Regions from separate parts of the Kitasatospora sp. NPDC096077 genome, predicted to be linked through region 1. Evidence: riboswitches for the same ligand, from Rfam matches in the RefSeq annotation. Region 1 holds a riboswitch; each other region holds the start of a gene.
What was found. Region 1 has a riboswitch for cobalamin ahead of ABTZ03_RS07515 (ribonucleoside-diphosphate reductase subunit alpha). Riboswitches for the same ligand answer to the same signal wherever they lie in the genome.
Positions count from the first base shown of each region.

Region 2: linked by a shared signal. The riboswitch ahead of ABTZ03_RS05750 (cobalamin biosynthesis protein) and the one ahead of ABTZ03_RS07515 (ribonucleoside-diphosphate reductase subunit alpha) in region 1 are both predicted to bind cobalamin.
Region 3: linked by a shared signal. The riboswitch ahead of thiI (tRNA uracil 4-sulfurtransferase ThiI) and the one ahead of ABTZ03_RS07515 (ribonucleoside-diphosphate reductase subunit alpha) in region 1 are both predicted to bind cobalamin.

Region 1 covers NZ_JBEOSV010000005.1:133,805-138,198, forward strand. The annotation lists gene ABTZ03_RS07515 (ribonucleoside-diphosphate reductase subunit alpha) at 1-2,282, opposite strand, end outside; cobalamin riboswitch at 2,473-2,613, opposite strand; gene ABTZ03_RS07520 (hypothetical protein) at 3,052-3,963, shown strand; gene ABTZ03_RS07525 (glycoside hydrolase family 26 protein) at 4,103-4,394, shown strand, end outside.
Region 2 covers NZ_JBEOSV010000004.1:76,602-80,995, forward strand. The annotation lists gene ABTZ03_RS05740 (alpha/beta hydrolase family protein) at 1-667, opposite strand, end outside; gene ABTZ03_RS05745 (helix-turn-helix domain-containing protein) at 828-1,520, opposite strand; cobalamin riboswitch at 1,717-1,844, shown strand; gene ABTZ03_RS05750 (cobalamin biosynthesis protein) at 1,938-2,897, shown strand; gene ABTZ03_RS05755 (cobyric acid synthase) at 2,894-4,394, shown strand, end outside.
Region 3 covers NZ_JBEOSV010000033.1:28,058-32,451, forward strand. The annotation lists gene ABTZ03_RS25780 (bifunctional 2-methylcitrate synthase/citrate synthase) at 1-1,125, shown strand; gene thiI (tRNA uracil 4-sulfurtransferase ThiI) at 1,152-2,423, opposite strand; cobalamin riboswitch at 2,594-2,829, opposite strand; gene ABTZ03_RS25790 (short-chain fatty acyl-CoA regulator family protein) at 2,827-4,308, opposite strand.

The DNA of each region.
Region 1 (4,394 bases):
GCCTGGGCGATCCGGGTCGCGGGGCGCGAGCGCAGGTAGTAGGTGGTCTTCAGACCCACCTTCCACGCGTAGGCGTACATCGAGCTGAGCTTGCCGATGGTCGGCGCCGCCATGAACAGGTTCAGCGACTGGCTCTGGTCGAGGTACGGCATGCGGGCCGCGGCCAGGTCGATCAGGGCGCGCTGCGGCAGCTCCCACGCGGTGCGGTACAGCGAGCGCACCTCCTCGGGCAGCCAGCCGAGCTCCTGCACCGAGCCGTTGGCGTCGCGCAGCGAGTCACGGGTCTGCTGGTCCCAGACGCCGAGCTCCTTGAGCTCGCGCACCAGGTACGGGTTGACCTGGAGGAACTCGCCGGAGAGCGTCTCGCGCTTGAACAGGTTGGAGACCTGGGGCTCGATGCACTCGTACACGCCGGCGATGGACGCGATGGTCGCGGTCGGGGCGATCGCGAGCAGCAGCGAGTTGCGCAGGCCGGTCTCGGCGATGCGGGCGCGCAGCGCGGTCCAGCGGTCGGCCCACTGCGGGGCGGCCGTCGGGAAGTGGTCGATGTGCAGCTCGCCGCGGGCGGCGCGGGTCTCGCCGTAGGCCTCGTGGCGGCCCAGCTGCTCGGCCAGGTCGGCGGAGCGCTCGTAGGCGGTGAGCATGATGCGCTCGGCGATGAGGGTGGACAGCTGCTTGGCCTCGGCCGAGTCGAAGTCGAGCCGCAGCTTGAAGAAGACGTCCTGGAGGCCCATCACGCCGAGGCCGACCGGCCGCCAGCGGGAGTTGGAGGTGCCGGCCTCGACCGTCGGGTAGAAGTTGATGTCCACCACGCGGTCGAGGAAGGTGACGGCGGTGCGCACGGTGGCGTCCAGCCGCTCCCAGTCCATGGCGTTGATCAGGTCGGCGGCGGTGGCGCCGGCGGCCACGTGGGCGCCGAGGTTGACCGAGCCGAGGTTGCAGACGGCGGTCTCGGAGTCGTCCGTGACCTCCAGGATCTCGGTGCACAGGTTGGAGGAGTGCACCGTGCGGCCCGGCAGGGCGGTCTGGTTGGCGGCGCGGTTGGAAGCGTCCTTGAAGGTCATCCAGCCGTTGCCGGTCTGCGCGAGGGTGCGCATCATGCGGGCGTAGAGGGTCTGCGCCGGGATGGTGCGGACAGCCTTGCCGGCCAGCTCGGCCTTGACGTAGGCCTCGTCGAACTCGGCGCCCCAGAGGTCGACCAGCTCGGGCACGTCGGCCGGGGAGAACAGCGACCAGTCGGCGTTGGCGTTCACGCGGCGCATGAACTCGTCCGGGATCCAGTGCGCCAGGTTGAGGTTGTGGGTACGGCGGGCCTCTTCGCCGGTGTTGTCGCGGAGCTCCAGGAACTCCTCGATGTCGGCGTGCCAGGTCTCCAGGTAGACGCAGGCCGCGCCCTTGCGGCGGCCGCCCTGGTTGACGGCGGCGACCGAGGAGTCGAGGGTGCGCAGGAACGGCACGATGCCGTTGGACTTGCCGTTGGTGCCGCGGATCAGGCTGCCGCGCGAGCGGATGCGCGAGTAGGACAGGCCGATGCCGCCGGCGTGCTTGGACAGCCGGGCGATCTGCGCGTAGCGGTTGTAGATCGAGTCCAGGTTGTCCAGCGGCGAGTCCAGCAGGTAGCAGCTGGACATCTGCGGGTGCCGGGTGCCGGAGTTGAAGAGCGTCGGCGAGGAGGTCAGGTACTCCAGGCGGCTCATCAGGCCGTACAGCTCGGACACCTCGCGCACGGACTGCTCGGTGTCACCGACCGCCAGGCCGCAGGCGACGCGGAGCAGGAAGTGCTGCGGGGTCTCGATCACCTTGCGGGTGATCGGGTGGCGCAGCAGGTAGCGGGACTGCACGGTGCGCAGGCCGAAGTACTCGAACCGGTCGTCGCCCTTGGCGTCGATCAGGGCGTCCAGGGCGGCGGCGTGCTTGGCGACGAACGCGGCGGTGGTGTCGCCGATCAGGCCCTCGGCGTGGCCGACGGCGATCGAGGCGGCGAAGGTGGTGGAACCCTGGCTGTTCGCCTCGTCGACGATCTCCAGGGCGAGCAGGCGGGCCGCGAGCTTCGAGTACTGGGGGTCCTCGGCGATCATCGACGCGGCGGCGTCCACGGCCAGCCCGCGGAGCTCGGCGAAGTCCGAGCCGGCGTGGCGGCCGCGCAGCGCGGCGGCGGCGACATGGCCGGGGTCGACCTCGGCGAGGTCGACGCTGCGGTCGGTGAGCAGCCGCAGGAGCGCGCCGCCGGGGTCGGCGACCGTCGGGTCGACAAAGGCGGTACCGGTGCCCTGGGCGGGCAGGGTGACTGAGGCAGCGGTGGTCAAGGCGCTCTCTCCTGGCGGCGATCGGCGGCGTGATCGGGGTCACCCGGGCCGATCTGGGCAGGGGAGCACGGCGCGAACGCAAACGACGTCGCGAGAGGTGTCTCCCCGGCCCGCCCGCGAGGCCCGGAGGGGTCGTACTGGTGCTTGTGCGGCCTCTGCGGGAGGGCCGTGCGCACGCTGGTCGGCAGGTACTCGGACTCGCGGCGCGGCTCCTGGAGCCGCCCGCACACCGCTGCGGGGCAGTCCCGGATTCGCACCGGGTTCCCCTGCATCGACAGCAGAAGCGAGCATACATGTAGTGGCATCTCTCCGATGCGACACCACATGTAGTGCGGCGTGGCGTGTTGGAGCGATGACCGGTGGTGTCGGGCGAGGGGCCTTGCGGCGCTTGGCGGGAGGCCTCGCAGAGGCGGCCGGAGGCCCGGGTGAGGCCGTCGGGAAGCCCGGTCGTGTGTACGGGACGCCCCGGTCCGCGCCGACGGCGTCCCGGTTCCGGCACGGAATGGTCACCGGGCGGATCGGCGGTCGGGCGCATGCCCTACGATCTGGGCGCATGAGCGACGGAACTGGCGTACCTGGGCACGGGCCGCAGGGAACGTCTCCCGCCGGGCCGGGGGGCGCACGGAATCAGCAGCCGGTGGTACCGGGACCGGTGCCGCCGCCGAGCGGGGGCTTCGGCCCGCCGCCGCCCTCGTACGGGCCGGTGGCGCCGTCCGCGCAGCCGCTTCCCCAGCCCGTTCCTCCGGTGCCGCAGCCGCAGGCCCAGCCGCCGCAGCCGCAGCCGCAGTGGCAGCAGCAGCCCCAGCCTCCGCAGCCCGTTCCGACGCAGCGCGCCGAACCCGACTGGGCGGCGCTGGCGGACCGCAACGAGGCCGAGGGCAAGCGCAAGCGCAGGCTCAAGGTGATCGGCATCGTCGCCGCGGTCGTCGTGGTGGGCGGCCTGGCCGCGGGCGGCGCGGTGCTGCTCCAGGGCAAGAAGGACGACGGTGGGAAGGCGGTCGCGGGCCAGACCTCGACCGCCTCCGGCCGGCCCACGGCCACGCCGTCGAGCCCGTCCGGCAGCCCGGGGGGACAGTCCGGCCAGACGGACGACCCGTCGAAGCCGATCTGGGAGGCCGCGACCGACCCGGCGCCGCAGGACGCGGGCGCGCTGTTCTCCGCGCAGCAGCTGACGATCAACGGCGCGACCTGGAACCGGACCATGGTCGCACTGGACCAGCCGTGCTGGGACGGCAATTCGACGACCGGCGGGCTCGGCAAGGTGCTCGGCGACCAGGGGTGCCAGAAGGTGCTCCGGGCGACGTACGTCTCCGGCGACAGCGCGGTGACCGTCGGCGTGGCCGTCTTCGACCACAAGATCCAGGCCGAGACCGCGATGAAGAACTACGCCGGCCAGCTCAAGGGTCTGCCGGCCGCCGGCGCCCCGGCCTTCTGTGCCAACCCCGGCTGCACCAACACCCACAACAGCCTCGGCCGGTACGCCTACTTCACGGTCGAGGGCTCGGCGAAGGGCGGCAACAACCCCGACGCCACGGCGACCGCGGCGGCCTCCGGATTCTCCGAGTACGTGAAGGGCCAACTGCTGCAGCGTGCCAAGGCCGCGGGCTCCGCCGCGCCGGGAGCGCAGGGCACGCCGCCCCCGGCTCCGGCGGGCTGACCTCCCCCGACACCCCGGTCCCGGCGGATTCGTTCGCGGGGGCCGGGGGAGTGTGACAGGCTCTCGGGCAGTCATTCGTACGCGTGTTCCGGTTGGGTCCGTGGGGGTCGGTACCGGCGAGCAACCGGAGGAGTGGTCCGTGGCGCTGCCCAGTGCCCTGCGCGGCAAGCCCGCCGTCCTGGCCGTGGCCGGGGCGGTCGTCGCGACCGGCGCGTTCGTGCTGCTGGGCCGCGACGGGCGGACCGACCGGAGCGACGTCGAACAGCCCTCCCGGGCACCGGTGTCGGTGGGCGCGCCCGGACGCACCCTGCCGCCGGACGTGGGCCGGGACCTGTTGGCCCGGGATCCGCAGGCCTCGCCGAACGCCCGCGCCGTCGACCAGTTCCTGACCGACCTGGAGAGCCAGGCCCGTACCGGGAAGAGCGGTGGGA
Region 2 (4,394 bases), on a different contig from region 1:
CCCCGCTGTCGAGCGCCAGCCGCACCGCCGACTCGACGTCCCGCCACTCCGTCTCGCCGAAGTGGCTGAGGCCGTCCGGCGAGGCGGGGGCGCCCTCGTCGCCGCGGTAGGTGACGGACAGCACCGGCAGGCCCAGGCGGTGCAGCACCGGCAGGACCGGGAGGGTCTGCTGGCGGTCCGCCTCGGGCCCGTGCACCAGGATCACCCAGGTGCCGCGCGTGCCGTCGACCCGCCAGGCGGGGAGCGGGCCCAGCTCACCCTCGGCGGCGGTGTCGGTGAAGGACAGGCCGAGCGCCCGGGTCGGATCGCCCAGGTGCACCCGCGGCGTGAAGCGGACCTCGGTGCCGGGGACGAGGGTGCCCCGGTCCGCCCGGACCAGCCGACGGGTGACGCCCTGCTCGTCGCGGTGCAGGATCTCCTCGACGACCGCGTGCCCGCCGTCCTCCCACTCCACGGCCCAGCGGCCCGGCCGCAGGCTCTCGGGGCGCCGGTTGAAGGTGACCCGGCCGGCCGCCAGGCTCTGCACCAGTACCGGCCCGGACTCCGATCCCCCGGCCCCCGGCCCCGCCCCCGGCCGGACCATTCGCTCGGAGGCCCGGCGGCCGATCACCAACACGGCCGCCCCCGCGGCGGCGGCCGCCACGACGGCTGCGGTTCCCCAACGCATCTCGATCCCCGCTCTGTTTCACGCACCGGACGGTTTTCGAGCACCAGTCCACCGGCGCACCGCACCCCCGGCCACCGGGCTGGCCCGTCCGGGGGACGGGGACGGGAGGGGAAGGGAGGGGACGGCGGGTGCGGGAGGGGACGGGAGGCGGCGGGCCGGGTCAGACGGGGACGGCGGGGTCCCGGGTGCTGAGGAGGTGCCAGAACCGGGGGGTGAGGGGTGGGGTGGCGGTGCGGGGACTGGCCGTGGCGCCCCAGTAGGTGGGGGCGTGGTGCTCCTGGTGGAGGACCGGGAGCACGGCCGCCAGATCGGCTTCGGGGACGGGGACGAGGCGGGCGATCGGGCGCAGCTGGGACTGCCAGCGGCCGGTCACGCACTGCCGCAGGAGGCGGTCGAGGGCCTCGCCGCGGCCGGTGGCCTCGACCAGCTCGGTGAGCCGCAGGCCCAGGGCCTGGGCGAGGGCGAGGGTCTGGTCCGGGTCGCCGTCCCAGTGGCCGGTCAGTTCGGCCCGCCGGTAGTCGGCCGGCGCCATGCCGACCCGCTCGGCGACGGTCTCCTGGGTGAGCTCGCGGGCCAGCCGGTGGTCGCGCAGGCTCGTCGGCCGACCGTCCATCAGCTCGGCGACGGGGCACCAGAGGGCGCGGGCCAGCGCGATCAGCTCGGCCTCGCCGGGCCGCGACCCGCCGAGCTCCCAGGCGAGGACGTGACCGGGGAGCAGCCGCACCCCGTGCGCGGCCATGCCCTCGGCGACCTGCTCGGGGGTCAGCCCGAGGCCGGCCCGGTGGGCGCGGGCGGCGCCGGGCGCGAACGGCACCGGGGCGGGGGCGACGGCGGGTGGCTTTCTGCGGCGCATGGCCCGAACCGTAGGCGCGGCCGGCGCGACGCCCCCAGCCGCCGAACGCACGAAGCCGGGCCGGTCGGGCCGCCGCCGCGCTGGGCGATCGCACAGGCCCGGAGCGGGCCGTTCCTGTGACCAACCCCTCCGTGACCTCGGTTGACTCCCGGATCGGGCCCGTGATGGGATCCTGGGGCCAAACGGAGGCATGGAGAGGAAGCCGGTGCGAGTCCGGCGCGGTCCCGCCACTGTCACCGGGGAGCACGCCCGGAAGTGCCACGGTGGTCCGTCAGGAGCCGCTGGAAGGCCCGGGGGTGCGTCCGACCCGGAAGCCAGGAGACTCTCGCCCCCGGTACGTCGATCCAGGGCGCGGACCCTGAGTGAGGACACCCACGCGATGCGCGCTGCCCCGCCGGACCCCGACCACGCGCCGCCGTGCGCCCGCTGACCCGCGCCGCCGCCTTCGCGCTGGGGGCCGTCGCGGGCTACGCCGCCGACGCCCGGTTCGCCGACCCGCGCCGCGGCCACCCGGTCGCCCTGTTCGGCAGCGCCGCGAACCGCCTGGAGCGGCGTCTGTGGCGCGACGACCGCGCCGCCGGGGCGGCGTACACCGCGCTGTGCGTGGGCACGGTCGCGGCCGGGGCGCTGGCCCTGGACCGTACGGTCGGCCGGCGCCCCCTGGGCCGGGCCGCGCTGGCCGCCGCGGCGACCTGGACGGTGCTCGGCGGCACCTCGCTGACCCGGGAGGCGCGCACCATCGGCCGGTCGCTCGCCGCGGGCGATCTGACGGCGGCCCGGGAGCGGCTGCCGCACCTGTGCGGGCGGGATCCGAGCGCGCTGGACGGGCCGCAGATCGCCCGCGCGGTGGTCGAGTCGGTGGCCGAGAACACCGCCGACGCCGTGGTGAACGCGCTGACCTGGGGCGCCCTGGCGGGCACGCCGGGGCTGCTGGCCTTCCGCGCGGTGAACACCCTGGACGCCATGGTCGGCCACCGCTCGCCCCGCTACGCCCGGTTCGGCTGGGCGTCCGCCCGGCTGGACGACGTCGCGGGCTGGCCGGGCGCCCGGCTGACCGCGCTGCTGACGGTGGCCGCCGCGCCCGAACCGCGGACCGCCTGGCGGGTCTGGCGCCGGGACGGCTCCGCGCACCCGAGCCCGAACGCGGGCCAGGCCGAGTCGGCGTTCGCGGGCGCGGTGGGCGTGCGGTTGGGCGGGACTCTTCAGTACGGCGAGCGAGTGGAGCACCGGCCGGTGCTGGGGGCGGAGCTGCGGCCCGTGACGGTGGACGACATCGAACGGGCCTGCGCGCTGTCCCGGCGGGTGGGCGTGCTGGCGCTGGGTACGTCCGTCGCGGGGCATCTGGCGATCCGTCTGTGGAGGAGGGGCACGGCATGAGCAACGCGCTGCTGGTCGCGGGGACGACCTCGGACGCGGGCAAGAGCGTGGTGACGGCCGGGATCTGCCGTTGGCTGGTCCGGCAGGGGGTGCGGGTCGCGCCGTTCAAGGCGCAGAACATGTCGCTGAACTCCTTCGTCACCGCCGACGGTGCCGAGATCGGCCGGGCCCAGGCGATGCAGGCGCAGGCCGCCCGGGTGGAGCCGGAGGCGGCGATGAACCCGGTGCTGCTGAAGCCCGGCGCGAACGGCCGCAGCCAGGTGGTGCTGCTCGGCCGGGCGGTCGCCGAGGTGGGCGCGCTGGACTACCGGGAGCGCAAGCCCGTCCTCCTGGAGCGCGCCCTGGAGTGCCTGGCGGACCTGCGGGCCCGCTACGACGTGGTGGTCTGCGAGGGCGCCGGGTCGCCCGCCGAGATCAACCTGCGCGACCGGGACATCGCCAACATGGGCCTGGCCACGGCCGCCGCGCTGCCGGTGGTGGTGGTCGGGGACATCGACCGCGGCGGGGTGTTCGCGGCGATGTACGGCACGCTCGCACTGCTGTCGGCGGAGGACCAGCGGCACGTGGCGGGCTGGTTCGTCAACAAGTTCCGCGGCGACGCCCGGCTGTTGGCGCCCGGGCTGGAGATGCTGCGCGAGCTGACCGGCCGGCCGGTGCTGGGCACCCTGCCGATGCTGCCGGGGCTGTGGCTGGACGCCGAGGACTCGCTGGACCTGTCCACCGTGGCGGACCGGGCGGACGGGCCCGGCCCGCTCGGGGCGGACGTGCTGCGGGTGGCCGTGGTGCGCTTCCCCCGGCTGTCCAACTTCACCGACCTGGACGCGCTGGCGCAGGAGCCGGGCGTGCTGGTGCGCTGGGTGACCCGGCCGGAGGAGCTGGCCGACGCCGACCTGGTGGTGCTGCCCGGCACCCGGGCCACCGTGGCCGACCTGGCCTGGCTGCGCGAGCGCGGCCTGGAGCCGACGCTGAAGGCGCGGGCGGCGGCCGGGCTGCCGATCCTCGGGGTGTGCGGCGGCTACCAGATGCTGGCGCGCTCGATCGAGGACGAGGTGGAGTCCGGGGCCGGAACGGTCGACGGGCTCGGGCTGCTGCCGACACACGTCCGCTTCAGCGCCGAGAAGGAGCTGGCGCGGCCGGTCGGCATGGCCTACGGGCAACGGGTCGAGGGCTACGAGATCCACCACGGGGTCGTCTCCGTGGAGGGCGGCGAGGCGTTCTTCTCCGATGACCGCGGGCAGGACCTGGAGGGCTGCCGGGTCGGCCCGGTCCTGGGCACCACCTGGCACGGCGCGCTGGAGAACGACGGCTTCCGCCGTGAACTCCTGCGCGAGGTCGCCGAATCGGCCGGCCGGGCGTTCGTCCCGGCGCCGGACACCTCGTTCGCCGCGGCGCGCGAGGCCCGGCTGGACCGGCTGGGCGACCTGATCGAGGAGCACGCGGACACCGACGCGCTGTGGAAGCTGATCGAAGGCGGGGTGCCGGCGGCCGGAACGCTGC
Region 3 (4,394 bases), on a different contig from region 1:
ATGAACGAGATCCACCGCGGCCTCGCCGGTGTCGTCGTCGACACCACCGAGATCTCCACCGTCATCCAGGAGACCAACTCCCTGACCTACCGCGGCTATCCGGTCCAGGACCTGGCCGCCCACCGCTCCTTCGAGGAGACCGCCTTCCTGCTCTGGTACGGCGAACTGCCGGACGAGGCCCAGCTGCGGGAGTTCCGCGCCCGGGAACGCGCCCTGCGCCCGCTCGACCGCACCACCGCCGAACTGCTGGCCAAACTGCCCGAGACCTGCCACCCGATGGACGTGCTGCGCACCGCCGTCAGCTTCTTCGGCGCCGAGGACCCGACCGAGGACGACGGCCGCCCGGCCCCCCACCTCGCCAAGTCCCTGACCCTGCTGGCGAAGCTGCCCACCGTGGTCGCCGCCGACCAGCGCCGCCGCCGCGGCCTGGACCCGATCGCCCCCGACCCGGAACTCGGGTACGCCGAGAACTTCTTCCACATGTGCTTCGGCACGGTGCCCGCCCCCGAGGTGGTGCGCTGCTTCGAGATCTCGCTGGTGCTGTACGCCGAACACAGCTTCAACGCCTCGACGTTCACCGCCCGGGTGGTCACCTCCACGCTGTCCGACCTCTACAGCGCCGTCACGGCCGCGATCGGCGCGCTCAAGGGCCCGCTGCACGGCGGCGCCAACGAGGCGGTGATGCACATGCTGGACGAGATCGGCGACCCGGCCCGCGCCGCCGAGTGGCTGGACGGGGCGCTGGCCGCCAAGCGGAAGATCATGGGCTTCGGCCACCGCGTCTACAAGCACGGCGACTCCCGGGTCCCGATCATGCAGGCCGCCCTGGACCGGCTGGTCGAGCACTCGGCCGACCCCGAGGCCACCCGGCTGGCCGCCCTGCACGCCGCGCTGCGCCGGGCGATGCTGGAACGCAAGGGCATCCACCCCAACCTCGACTACCCGGCCGGGCTGGCCTACCACCTGATGGGCTTCGACACCCCGGTGTTCACCCCGATCTTCGTGATGAGCCGGATCACCGGGTGGACCGCCCACATCACCGAACAGCTCGCCCACAACGCCCTGATCCGCCCGCTGGCCCAGTACGACGGTCCGGGCCAGCGGGCCGTGCCGGCCGCCGTGTAAGACGTCGGGCACGGCCCGGCCGGGGCTCAGGAGGGGACGGAACAGGTGACGGCCGGTGCCGCGTCGTCCTCCTGGCCGGGCCGCATCACCTGCACGTTCGCGAGCAGCGCCTCGACCACCTCGTCCAGGTCGAGGCGCTTCTCCACGGCCCGCAGCTGGCCCAGCCGCGCCCCGGTGCTGACCTGCGGCGGGGCGAGCAGGCTGCAGCAGTCCTCGTCCGGCAGGACGGAGATCTCCGCCGTGCCGAGCGCCCGGGCCTGGTCGATGATCTCCTGCTTCTCCCAGCCGATCAGCGGGCGCAGCACCGGCAGCGTGGCGGCCTGGTCCACGGCGGCCAGGTTGGCGAGGGTCTGGCTGGCGACCTGGCCGAGGCTGTCGCCGGTGACCAGGGCCTGGGCGCCGGTGGCGCCGGCCAGGGCGCAGGCGGTGCGCACCATCAGCCGACGCTGGGCGACCACTTGGAGGCGCCCGGCGCCCGCGACGGCCAGCTGCTTCTGGGCCTTGCCGAGGGAGACCACGTGCAGTTCGCCGGGCGGCTGGTAGCGGTTGAGCTCGCGGGCCAGGGCGTACGCCTTGTAGACCGAGGAGGGGTTGGTGTACGGCGCGCCGCTGAAGTGCACGAAGTCGCAGGCCAGTCCGCGCCGCATGGCCCGGTGCGCGGCGACCGGCGAGTCGTAGCCGCCGGACAGCAGCACCAGCGCCCGCCCGCTGGAGCCGACCGGCAGCCCGCTCAGCCCGGGGTGGCGCTCGGCGGACAGATAGGTCTCGCGGTGCTCGATCTCGACGGTCAGGGTGACGTCGGGCGCGGTCAGGTCGACCCGCAGGCCGGGGATCCGCGGCTGGAGGAACGCGCCGAGGTGGCGCTCCAGCTGGGTGGAGGTGAGGGCGAAGCCCTTGTCCCGGCGCCGGACCCGGACGGCGAAGCCGGTGGTGGCGCGTCCGGCGCAGGCGTCGCCGAGCACCGTCAGGGCGTTGGCCTCGACGGACTCCAGCGTGCTGGGCACCCGTAGGGCCGGCTCGACCGCGTTGAACCCGATCACCGTGCGGGCCCGGGCCACCAGGTCCTCGACCGGCACCTGCCCGCCGAGCACGGTGATGGTGTGCGGGGTCCGGATCCAGGTCGAGCCGCCTATCCCGCGCAGCGCGACCCGCAGGTTGTCCTCCAGCCGCTGGACGAAGCGCTGGCGGTTGCGGCCCTTGAGGACCACCTCGCCGTGTTTGAGCAGCACGCAGGGCCCGTAGGGCTCGGTGGCGCCGCGGGGCGAGGGCAGCCGTGCGCCGTCGGTCAGGTGGTCCATGCAGAAGTCCCAGTCGTCCCAGTGGTCCCGGTGTCGCTCCGAGCGGGGAGGACGGCGGCGCGCGCAGCAGCGTCCGGGGCGGCGGGCCGACGGACGGACCCGCCGGACCGGGGGTCCGTACGAGGGCCACGCGGCCCTCCCGCGGGGCCCCGGAGCGCGCACGCCGCCGTTCGGCGTGCGCACCGGTGGCAGGTCTTCGGACTCGCGGGCCGGTCCTCCCGGGGAGGACGCCTACTGGCCGTCGCTTCCCGGACCCGTTTCCCGGGCCCAGTGCGGATGACGGCGGTCGTTCCCGCTCACCGCTGCGGGGCAGTCCCGGACTGGCCGTGTGAAAGGCGTCACCGGGTTCCCTCTTGCCTCCCCGGGAGCGCGGGGCGCCCGGTGAACCACCAGCGGATCAACCCTACAGGCGGGGCGGTCCTGACTCGGCTGAGGCCTCGGGGCCGTCGGCCAGCACGGGGTAGGGCACCCGGCCGCGCCGGTCGGGGTCGACCAGCAGCCGTCCGCCCGCCGGCGGCCGGGCCCGCTGGGCGCAGTCCCGGCGTTCACAGATCCGGCAGCCCAGCCCGATCGGGGTGGCCGCGCCGGGCGCGTTCGGCGCGATGCCCTCGGCGTAGACCAGGCGGTGGGCGTGCCGCAGCTCGCAGCCGAGCGCGACGGCGAACTCGCTGCGCGGCGCGCGGTGTCCGTGGCCGCCGTGCGAGACGGTCCGGGCGATCCAGAAGTAGCGCTTGCCGTCGGGCATCTCGGCGACCTGGGTGAGGACCCGGCCGGGCGAGGAGAAGGCCTCGTAGACCGTCCACAGCGGGCAGGTGCCGCCCAGCCGGGAGAAGTGGAAGTCGGTGGCGGACTGGCGCTTGGAGATGTTCCCGGCCCGGTCGGCGCGCAGGAAGGAGAAGGGCACCCCGCGCCGGCCGGGGCGTTGCAGGGTGCTCAGCCGGTGGCAGACCGTCTCGAAGCCGACGCCGAAGCGGGCCCGGAGCAGCTCGATGTCGTAGCGGAGTTCCTCGGCGGCGGCGTGGAAGGCGGTGTACGGCATCAGCACGGCGCCGGCGAAGTAGTTGGCCAGGCCGATCCGGGCCAGGTCGACGGCCTGCGGAGAGGTGAGGTCGGGCTCGGCCGCCGCCAGCAGTGTGTCGAGCAGCGGGCGGTGCTCCAACAGGGCCAGCTGGGTGGCGAGTTGGAAGGCGCGGCGGCCGTCGGTCAGCCACGGGGAGAGGTGCAGCGCGCCGGTCGCCGGGTCGTACCGGCGCAGGTCGGCGGCCCGCCGCTGGTCCGCCTCGACCACCCGGACGCCGTGCCGCTCGGCGAGCCGGGTGGCCAGCGCGGCGGCGGTGCGGCCCGCGGTCGTGGTGGCCAGCTCCCGCGCGGTGCGCTCCGCGGCCTCGTCCAGGGCGGCGATGTGGTTGTGGTGGGCGTAGAAGAAGTCCCGGACCTCGTCGTGGGGTTCGGCCGGGCGGATGGCCCCGCCGATGGCGCCGCCACCCGGTTCGCCCAGGTCGGCGACCCGGGCGAGGGCCGCGCGGTAGCTGCGGTGCAGCGCGACCAGGGCCCGGGCCAGTTCCGGGTGGTCCCGGCTGACCTCGGCGATCTCCTCCGCGGGGACCCCGCCGCCGCAGGCCTCGTCGGCGAGCGCGGTGCGCAGATCGGTGCCGAGGCGCTCCTCCTCGGCCTCGGAGAAGAACTCCGGGTCGACCCCGAACACCTCGGAGATCCGCAGCAGCACGGCGGCGGTCAGCGGGCGCTGGCTGTGCTCGATCTGGTTGAGGTAGCTGGTCGAGATCCCCAGCTCGCGGGCCAGCTCGACCTGGTTCATGCCGTGCTCGCGGCGCAGCCGGCGGAGCTTGGCGTGGGCGTAGACCTTCCGCCCGGTGGGACGTGCCATGGGCGTGCCCTTCCCTTCCTGCCCGTTCCTGCGAAGGTACCACCGCCCCGGGTTCGCAGTATTCGCAGGAACGGGCCCGCCCTTGT